Regions from separate parts of the Bacillus sp. Marseille-P3661 genome, predicted to be linked through region 1. Evidence: riboswitches for the same ligand, from Rfam matches in the RefSeq annotation. Region 1 holds a riboswitch; each other region holds the start of a gene.
What was found. A riboswitch is a leader RNA that binds a small molecule or an ion and turns the genes downstream of it on or off. The one in region 1 is predicted to bind S-adenosylmethionine.
Positions count from the first base shown of each region.

Region 1 (3,154 bases):
CCGAATTCTTTCAGGTGTTGGTCCACCCACAAAGATGCATTCTGCATGTTTAGAAGCAAATTCTAGGCCGCTATTAGACGTGCCTGCTTGAAACAAGACTGGTGTGCGCTGTAAGGAAGGTTCACTTAAATGCGGTCCTTCCACATTGAAATACGTCCCTTCATGATTAATTTCATGGACTTTACTCGGGTCGACAAGCGTGTGATGTTCCACATCTTCCACTACTGCATCATCTTCCCAGCTTTGCTCCCACAGCTTATAAGAAACTTCCAAGTATTCATCTGCAATTTGATAGCGCTCATCATGTTTGATCATATCTTCTAACCCGAAATTTTTGGCTGCATTTGGTAAATATGAAGTAACAATATTCCATGCAACTCTTCCTTTAGTCAAATGATCTAACGTTGAAAAACGTCTTGCATTTCCAAATGGTGGTTCATAGGTCGTACTAACAGTAACAGCAAATGACAGATTTTCAGTGACAGCAGCCATTGCCGAAACAAGCATGGCAGGATCATTTAAAGGAACTTGCAGCCCGTCTCGAATCGATGGAGCCTTGCTGGCCTGATAAACATCATAGATTCCGAGTACATCTGCGAAAAACACTGAATCAAATTTCCCCCGCTCCAATAGCTTTGCCAAGTCAATCCAATAATCTAAATCTTTGTAGCGCCGATGACGCTTATTTTCTGGATGTTTCCATAATCCATGTGAATTGTGCATCGCACTGTTCATTTCAAACGCATTTAAGATGATTTGTTTAGTCATTTCTTTTCCTCCCAGGAAAAATATTTATTAAATAACAAGAATTCTATCAGGCACTGCTATTTGGTACTTTTTTGCATTAAAAAAACCTCTTCTTAAAAGAAAAGAAGAGGTTTGACTACTATGCACTCGCATATATCTCCTCTTATCTTTCAAGCAAAAATTGCCTGCTGGAATTGGCACAGTACTTAAATAGTCTGTTGCCGAGGCTTCAAAGGGCCAGTCCCTCCACCTCTCTGGATAAGAAAACTTGTTATTGAATTTAATCCAAAATATACATGGAATTGAAATGTCTGTCAACAAAAAATTAAAAAAATATTTTAATAATTTAAATTTATCAATCAGCGTTGACAATTTTTAGAAAGTCATTTATAGTTTGACTAACAAATTCATACGTAACAATGTCTTATCAAGAGTCAGGGGAGGAATCTGGTCCAACGATCCTGCGGCAACCGCTTAATCAATTGATTAAGAAAGGTGCTCATTCCAGCAGACATCAATGTCTGAAAGATGAGAGAGTGTAAAATGGAGCAAAAGTCCACTTTCGTCATCGGAAGTGGACTTTTTTTTACAAGTTTATGAGTTTTCTCAAAAACAACTAAACCTCCCCTATAAAATACACTATTCGCATTTGTTTTATATGCTTTATAAGATATTGTTCAATAATAATTGGAGGAAAACAAATGACTATAACCTATCAACAATTAACAACCTCAAAGCAACAACAACTTTTATTGGAACAAGCAGAAGTCCTAGCTGCCGCCTTTAAAGAAAGAGCGGCGAAAATAGATGCCAAAGGAACATTCCCGTATGAAAATTTTGAGGATATTAAACGAAATAATTTCCTGGCACTTACGGTTCCTCAAGAATACGGCGGTTCTGGTATCAATTTATATGATTATTTATTAATTCAAGAAAAACTTGCTACCGGCGATGCACCTACAGCCCTATCATTGGGCTGGCAACTAGGCGTTATACTTGAAGCAGCCGAAAGTCGAAACTGGAAAGAAGAAAGCTTTGCTAAATTATGTGATCTAATTGTGAATGAAAAAGCATTAATTAATTTAGCACAATCGGAACAAGCAACAGGTAGCCCCTCCAGAGGTGGAATTCCGACAACAACTGCAACAAAAGAAAACAATGGTTGGCGTGTAAATGGCAGAAAATCCTTTACATCAATGGCTGTGGCACTTGACTATTCAATCGTAACTGTAGACATTAACTCTACAGGAAAAAAAGGATTTATCCTTATTGATCACCAATTGGACGGTGTGTCAATTGAAGAAACATGGGACAGCATAGCAATGAGAGGTACAAAGAGTGATGATTTAATTTTAGATAATGTCCTAGTAAAGGACGATGCCTTACTTGTCGTAGAAGATATAAAAAAACCTTCACCAAAAGGTTGGTATCTACAAATTCCGGCTGTATATTTAGGAGTTGCACTTTCTGCACGAGACTATGCGGTTACATTTGCAACGAACTATCGTCCAACTACATTACCTGGCCCAATTAGCGAAGTTCCAGAAGTTCGAAGAAAAATTGGCGAAATCGAACTAGAATTATTTAAAGCACGAGAAGTACTGTATTCAGTTGCTAGGAAATGGGTGGACTATCCTGATCAAAGACATCTACTAGGTTCAGAGCTTGCCGCTGCAAAACATATCGTAACCAACAGTGCGAATGTTGTAGTAGATCTAGCCATGCGAATTGTAGGTGCTAGAAGTCTTTCAGCACAAAACCCGTTGCAGCGGCATTTCCGCGATGTGCGTGCAGGCCTGCATAATCCGCCTACAGACGACATGATTATCTACAATTTAGCCAATGCTGTTTTAAATTCGTAAAGCTTACTAGATTTATTCAAACAGCAATTTTTTAATAAGGAGAGATGCAATCATGGCTATTTCTAGACAGGATCTAAGCGAAACTGTTTGGTATCCGTCAACTGAGCAAATACAACAAGCCAACATAACAAATTTCATAGAAAAGTATGGTCTAGTAAACTATCAAACCTTGATCCGAAAATCAGCTGCAGATCCGAATTGGTTTTTCTCCACTTATTTAAGGGAAATACAGATTAATTGGTATGAGAACTACGAAAAGGTAATGGATTATTCTAAAGGGATTGCCCACACGGAATGGTTTAAAAACGGAAAGCTAAATCTTTACTCTAATTGTATTGAGAAACATTTACACCGTGATAGCGCTGATGTGCCAGCGATTATTTGGGAAGGCGAAGATGGCCGGCAGCGGACGCTTAGTTATACGGAAGTAGATCACGAGGTTAATAGAATAGCTGCTTACCTTATCCAACTTGGAGTAAAAAAAGGAACATGTATCGGAATGTACTTGCCTCCTCTACCAGAAGTGGCAATAACTATTTTCGCAT
Region 1 is NZ_LT965958.1:126,630-129,783, reverse strand. Features, by position in the region: gene C1724_RS23275 (LLM class flavin-dependent oxidoreductase) at 1-768, opposite strand, end outside; SAM riboswitch class I at 908-1,012, opposite strand; SAM riboswitch class I at 1,169-1,282, shown strand; gene C1724_RS23270 (acyl-CoA dehydrogenase family protein) at 1,449-2,609, shown strand; gene C1724_RS23265 (AMP-binding protein) at 2,662-3,154, shown strand, end outside.

Region 2 (3,154 bases), on a different contig from region 1:
ATTCATTGATTACTTGCATTGGTAAACGGTATTTTGGATCTGCACCTGCGAAACCCTTGAAACAGAATATTTCGCCTTGAACATGTAAATAGTGCAACACTTTTTGATATAATGCATCGAAAACCTCAGGTGAGATTGGTTGGTTAACGGAACCCCAATCAATGCTGTCTTTTGAAGATGCTTCTTCAACAATAAATTTATCTTTTGGTGAGCGGCCAGTGTATTTTCCAGTAGTTGCACAAATGGCTCCAGTTGACGTTAAGACGCCTTCTCCGCGGGCTAAAGTTTTTTCAACTAATACTGGAACTGAAGGATTATGATGTACATTTGCCCCGCTAAGTACATCCTTTAATTCGATGCGATTGCTAACTGAATTCATAAACAAAACCATCCTTTTTTAATTTTAGCTTATTCTTATTCTTTATGTTGATTAGTATAACATATTCAAATTAATAGTCTATACTATTTGTGATTTCTTTCACTGATTTGTTAATTTTTTTAATTTTCGGTTTAAATATAGCTTATGTCATTTGAACTCGTAAAGTGAATATGGTTGCTTATATAATAAGGAAAAAATTAATCAAAACTATTCAATCTTATATATAAAGGAGATAACGATTTGTCCAAATAGCATAACCTATAAGGCCAGTATAAGTATTTCTAATTTTTTCTATTTTTGGTGGATATTAATTGACAAGCTGTATACCCTGCGATATTATAGGGCGGAACGGATACTCTCTTATCCCGAGTTGGTGGAGGGGGACAGGCCCTAGGAAACCCGGCAACCGAGACTATTAATGGTAATTTAATTTTTACTCATAAGTAAAAATTAATTGAACAACCTAATAATAGTTATAAGGTGCTAACCTGTGGCAAGGCAATTCGCCTTGAACGATAAGAGTGAAAGGCTAAGACATTTCAAACCTTTCCTCAAAAATGGAAAGGTTTTTATTATACTATCTGAATTAATATGTTATTCCGGATGATAGTATAAGGAAAACTAAAGCTATGCTAAAGGACTTACAGAGCAAGTTTTTCTAATGTTAATCACTAATCACTAAATCAAATAGCAAAAGCCATAATCAAGTTTGTTATAACCACCTCTTAAAAAAGGGAATGAGTACCGTTAACTTGATAATCGATTTTTAATAGGAGGTACATTAAAAAAATGACAAAAAATCGTCGTTTATTTACTTCGGAATCAGTTACAGAAGGACATCCAGATAAGATTTGTGACCAAATATCAGATTCCATTCTTGATGCAATTTTGGCTAATGATCCTAATGCACGTGTAGCTGCCGAAACATCTGTTACTACGGGGTTAGTTTTGGTAGCTGGAGAAATTACGACTACTACATATGTGGATATTCCCAAAATTGTTCGCGATACTGTGAAAAATATAGGCTATACTCGTGCAAAGTATGGATTTGACTATGAAACATGTGCAGTATTAACATCAATTGATGAACAATCACCAGATATAGCCATGGGTGTAGACAAAGCATTAGAAGCACGTGAAGGACAAATGACTGAAGAGGAACTTGATGCAATTGGTGCAGGAGACCAAGGCTTAATGTTTGGGTTTGCTTGTAATGAAACACCTGAATTGATGCCACTTCCTATTTCATTAGCACATAAATTAGCACGTCGTTTAACAGAGGTTCGTAAAAAAGATATTCTTCCTTATTTACGCCCTGATGGTAAAACACAAGTGACTGTAGAATATGATGAAAATGACAAACCAAAACGCATTGATACAATTGTTATTTCTACTCAACATCATCCGGAAATTACTTTAGAACAAATTAAACGTAACTTAATAGAACATGTGATTAAGCCGGTTGTTCCAAGCGAGCTTATTGACGAAAACACAAAGTATTTCATTAACCCAACTGGCCGCTTTGTAATTGGTGGTCCTCAAGGGGATGCTGGTTTAACAGGTCGAAAGATTATTGTAGATACTTACGGTGGATATGCACGTCATGGTGGGGGTGCTTTCTCAGGTAAAGACCCTACAAAGGTTGACCGATCTGCTGCTTATGCAGCTCGGTATGTTGCAAAAAATATTGTTGCGGCAGGACTTGCTGAGAAATGTGAAGTGCAACTTGCTTATGCGATCGGTGTAGCACATCCTGTTTCAATTTCGATTGATACATTTGGAACTGGTAAAGTTTCTGAAGAAAAATTAGTTGAAGTTGTTCGTAATAACTTTGATCTACGTCCAGCTGGAATTATTAAAATGTTAGACCTACGTCGCCCAATTTATAAGAAAACTGCTGCATATGGTCATTTTGGTCGTACTGACATTGATGTGCCATGGGAAGCTACAGATAAGGCTGAAGCTCTAAAAAGTGAAGCTTTATAATATTTTTTTAAGAGGATAAAAAAGCGTTAGTGGCGCTACTTTTTATCCTTTTTCATATTTTTTTAGAGATATTTTTAGCTTCTTGGTATAAATGCCAATTTTAGGTTATAATGTAATAAAGGGACCAATATTTATATCTACTTATTATAAACTACATCACGATGTGTTGTTGTTTTTATAATAAGTTTATTTTTTTACTATAGGTAGGTTCATTATTGAGCCTAATCAATGGAAGGTGTGTTGAAATGGCATTCGGTAGAAGAAACGTTGAAGAGGTTGTCACAGAGGAAACAAAAGTATGGGAATGTACATCCAATGAGTGTAATTGTTGGGTTAGGGATAACTTTAAAAGTAGTGAACAGCCCGTGTGTCCTATTTGTGAAAGTGAAATGAGCGAGACGACCAAAATGTTACAAGTTGTTGAAAACCATAGTAAACATAATTTCAAATAAAAGTAAAAAGAATTGACTTTATTAAAGATATACGATAGTATTTAAAGTACGCTATTAAGTTCGTTTATTAATAATTTGGATATACCTCGTAAGTCGTAACTACAGAAGTGTGGGCGATTTTTATGTTGTCCTCTTCTAGTTACGACTTTTTTGATGCTTGTAACGGAAAATTATGTAAATAAACACTTATGGTGATAATTATAATATAATGGAGGAATTTTCCCATGGTAGCAGGTAAAGTTAAATGGTTTAATGCAGAAAAAGGCTTTGGATTTATCGAAGTTGAAGGTGGAGATGATGTATTCGTACATTTCTCAGCTATTCAAAGCGAAGGCTT
Region 2 is NZ_LT965953.1:620,925-624,078, forward strand. Features, by position in the region: gene pckA (phosphoenolpyruvate carboxykinase (ATP)) at 1-379, opposite strand, end outside; SAM riboswitch class I at 737-901, shown strand; gene metK (methionine adenosyltransferase) at 1,169-2,365, shown strand; gene C1724_RS02805 (cold-shock protein) at 2,611-2,817, shown strand; gene C1724_RS02810 (cold-shock protein) at 3,042-3,154, shown strand, end outside.
Region 2: another riboswitch for S-adenosylmethionine. It lies ahead of metK (methionine adenosyltransferase); the one in region 1 lies ahead of C1724_RS23270 (acyl-CoA dehydrogenase family protein).

Region 3 (3,154 bases), on a different contig from region 1:
ATGAAGATGTCTATGCTTTTGGGGATGGCCTAAATGATATCGAGATGCTAACGTATGTGGCCAATAGCGTTGCAATGGGAAATGCCCATGATGATGTTAAAAAAGTAGCAAAACATATTACCAAGGATGTTAGTGAAGATGGTATTGTGTATGGCCTTGAACTGGTAGGATTATTGAAATAATCGAATTTAATCTTTTGGGGGCTCTAGTGTGACAGGCTAGCGTATTTTGTATCTTGTGAAAAGGCAGCTTTGGGCTGCCTTTTTGTTAATAAAAGTCTCTTTACCCATATATCGGATTCCATTCGATTTTTCCATACTTTTCATTTTCATAGAGCTGAATTTTAAAACGATTTTTTTTATAAAAACGGATCAATCGTCCGAGGTGGCCCCAATCTCTTTCGGCAAGCTCACCATAAATGAGCGCCATATTTTGTTGGATTGCAATGTCTTTAAGATATTTCATACATATCGTACCATACCCATAATTTTCTGGCCCTTTGATATCAGCTATAAAAATGGTGTGGTCTTTTTTAATAATAGTTTCCATACAAAAATCCCATTTTCCGAGATACGCAGTTTCACAGTCTTTAATTAAGATTTTTAATGAGCGTTTTTGCATTAAGCTATATACGATAACCCATTTTTCTTCTTTTGTTTGTTCAATACCCAGTATTTCGGCCTTTTTTGCGATTTCTTTTATGTTATCTTGCATACGCAAAAGTTGGTTTTCCATTTCACGCGATTTATTCAAAAGTTCATTTTTTCTAGTATTTAATGCATTTTGTAATACTCGTGTATGTCTAGGTAGCATAAATTTTACCTCCTTACAATTACTATCGTAACATATTAGAATTTGTATTTGTTGTTTAGAATGAATTACTAGAAATTTCATGTCGAAATATGTTGTTAAATTGTTAGAAATATAGTATTATTTAAAAATAATTTAAAAATTACTTTTTCAGATCTGGCAAAGAAATTGGCCCGATGAAATCTAACAACCACTAACTTCATAGAATGTTCTAATTCTAGCAAGCAATTTTTGAGGAAAAGTTAAAGTTTCTTCTTGTCGAAGTGGTTTTTTATTTTTTCTATATTAGTATATGGTACTAAAACATTAAATTCCAGTTGATCTTTTTAATGCTTTACCGTATTATTATATTAATAAACTAAAGTGTTAAACTATAATATAATCTCCTTATCGAGAGAGGTGGAGGGACTGGCCCTTTGAAACCTCGGCAACGGGTTCTTTTGTTTGAATACCGTGCTAATTCCTGCAAGTTTTTTAACTTGGTAGATAAGTTGAGCGGTATGATTAAATACTACCCTCTTCTTGTGACTATAGAAGAGGGTTATTTTTTTAACTAGGAGGTTCGCTTTGTGATTACCTTAGAAAATATTACAAAGACATATGATAGTGGTGGACAAAAGGTTCATGCTTTGAAAAATGTAAATTTAACTGTAGAAAAAGGTCAAATATACGGCGTAATTGGGTTCAGTGGTGCAGGAAAAAGTACGTTAATTCGCTGTGTGAATTTATTAGAAAGACCTACAAACGGAAAAGTAATGATTCAGAATCAAGATATAACGACGATTCCGAAAAGCGAGCTAAGAAAGGTACGTCAAAAAATTGGTATGATTTTCCAACACTTTAATTTATTGCAATCAAGAACTGTATTTGGAAATATAGCCTATCCTTTACAATTAGCAAAAGCTCCTAAAAAACAAATACAGGAACGAGTAACGGAGCTTCTTGAATTTGTTGGATTAGCCGATAAAGCAAATATGTATCCAGATCAACTATCAGGTGGACAAAAACAAAGGGTGGGTATTGCAAGAGCCCTTGCAACATCACCAGATATCTTACTTTGTGATGAAGCAACATCTGCACTTGATCCGCAGACGACAGATTCAATTTTAAAACTTTTAAAGCAAATCAACCGTGAATACGGTATTACTATTATGATGATTACTCATGAAATGCATGTTATTCGCGAAATTTGTGACCGTGTAGCTGTAATGGAATATGGAAATGTAGTAGAAGAAGGAAGTGTATTTGATGTCTTCTCACAACCTAAAACGCAAACGGCCCAAAACTTTGTGAAAACAGTAATGCAGGATGCAATTCCTTCTAGTGTGCTTAGCCTTCTAAACAATAAAGAGGGAGGCGCAAATGTATATAAAATTACATTTGTTGGAGAAAATGCTGGAAGTCCAATTCTCTCTGAGGTTGCTAAAAAGTATAATATCGATGTAAACGTGCTATATGGCCAAATTACTGAGCTACAAGAAAGACCCTTTGGTAACTTAATCGTAGAATTTATCGGTGACCAACAAGAAATTAACAAGGCGGTTGCTTACGTAGAAAGTAGGGCATCAATTAAGGAGGTGATCAATCATGGGGGTTAATTGGGATACGTTTTGGCTAAAGATAGTTGAGGCAACATGGGATACAATTGTGATGGTTGGTTTTTCCCTACTATTTGCTACTATTATCGGTGTGCCATTAGGTATTGCGTTAGTAGTAACAAGAAAAGGCCATTTGCTAGAGCAAACTGTTGTATTTAATATTTTAAATGGTATTGTGAATATCTTTCGTTCAATCCCATTCATCATTCTTATGGTTGCGATCATACCGTTTACAAGATTTATAGTAGGTACTTCAATAGGTACTGCTGCAGCAATTGTTCCGCTGATCATATTCTCTGCACCATATATTGCTAGATTAGTAGAGAGTTCGATCCTAGAAATTGATCCTGGTATCATCGAAGCTGCGGAAGCGATGGGGGCAACACCTTGGCAAATCGTTTTTCAAGTTTTAATACCAGAAGCGCTAAGCTCACTAATATTAAATATTACGATTGCCACAATTGGTTTAATCGGTGCATCTGCAATGGCAGGAGCTGTAGGCGGCGGTGGTTTAGGTGACTTGGCTATTGCTTACGGTTACCAACGCTTTGAAACAGAAGTTATGATCATCACTGTAATTATCCTAGTTGTAATGGTTCAAGGGTTACAATCTCTTGGAAATAAACTTTCAAGGGTTATAAGAAGAAGATAAAAAAGGAGATAGGAAAATGAAAAAAACTTTAACATTTTTATTAAGTTTAGTTTTATTAGTAGGAGTGGCTCTAGCTGGTTGCTCAAGTAATTCA
Region 3 is NZ_LT965954.1:825,338-828,491, reverse strand. Features, by position in the region: gene C1724_RS15140 (Cof-type HAD-IIB family hydrolase) at 1-182, shown strand, start outside; gene C1724_RS15135 (hypothetical protein) at 283-813, opposite strand; SAM riboswitch class I at 1,195-1,303, shown strand; gene C1724_RS15130 (methionine ABC transporter ATP-binding protein) at 1,380-2,408, shown strand; gene C1724_RS15125 (methionine ABC transporter permease) at 2,398-3,060, shown strand; gene C1724_RS15120 (MetQ/NlpA family ABC transporter substrate-binding protein) at 3,077-3,154, shown strand, end outside.
Region 3: another riboswitch for S-adenosylmethionine. It lies ahead of C1724_RS15130 (methionine ABC transporter ATP-binding protein); the one in region 1 lies ahead of C1724_RS23270 (acyl-CoA dehydrogenase family protein).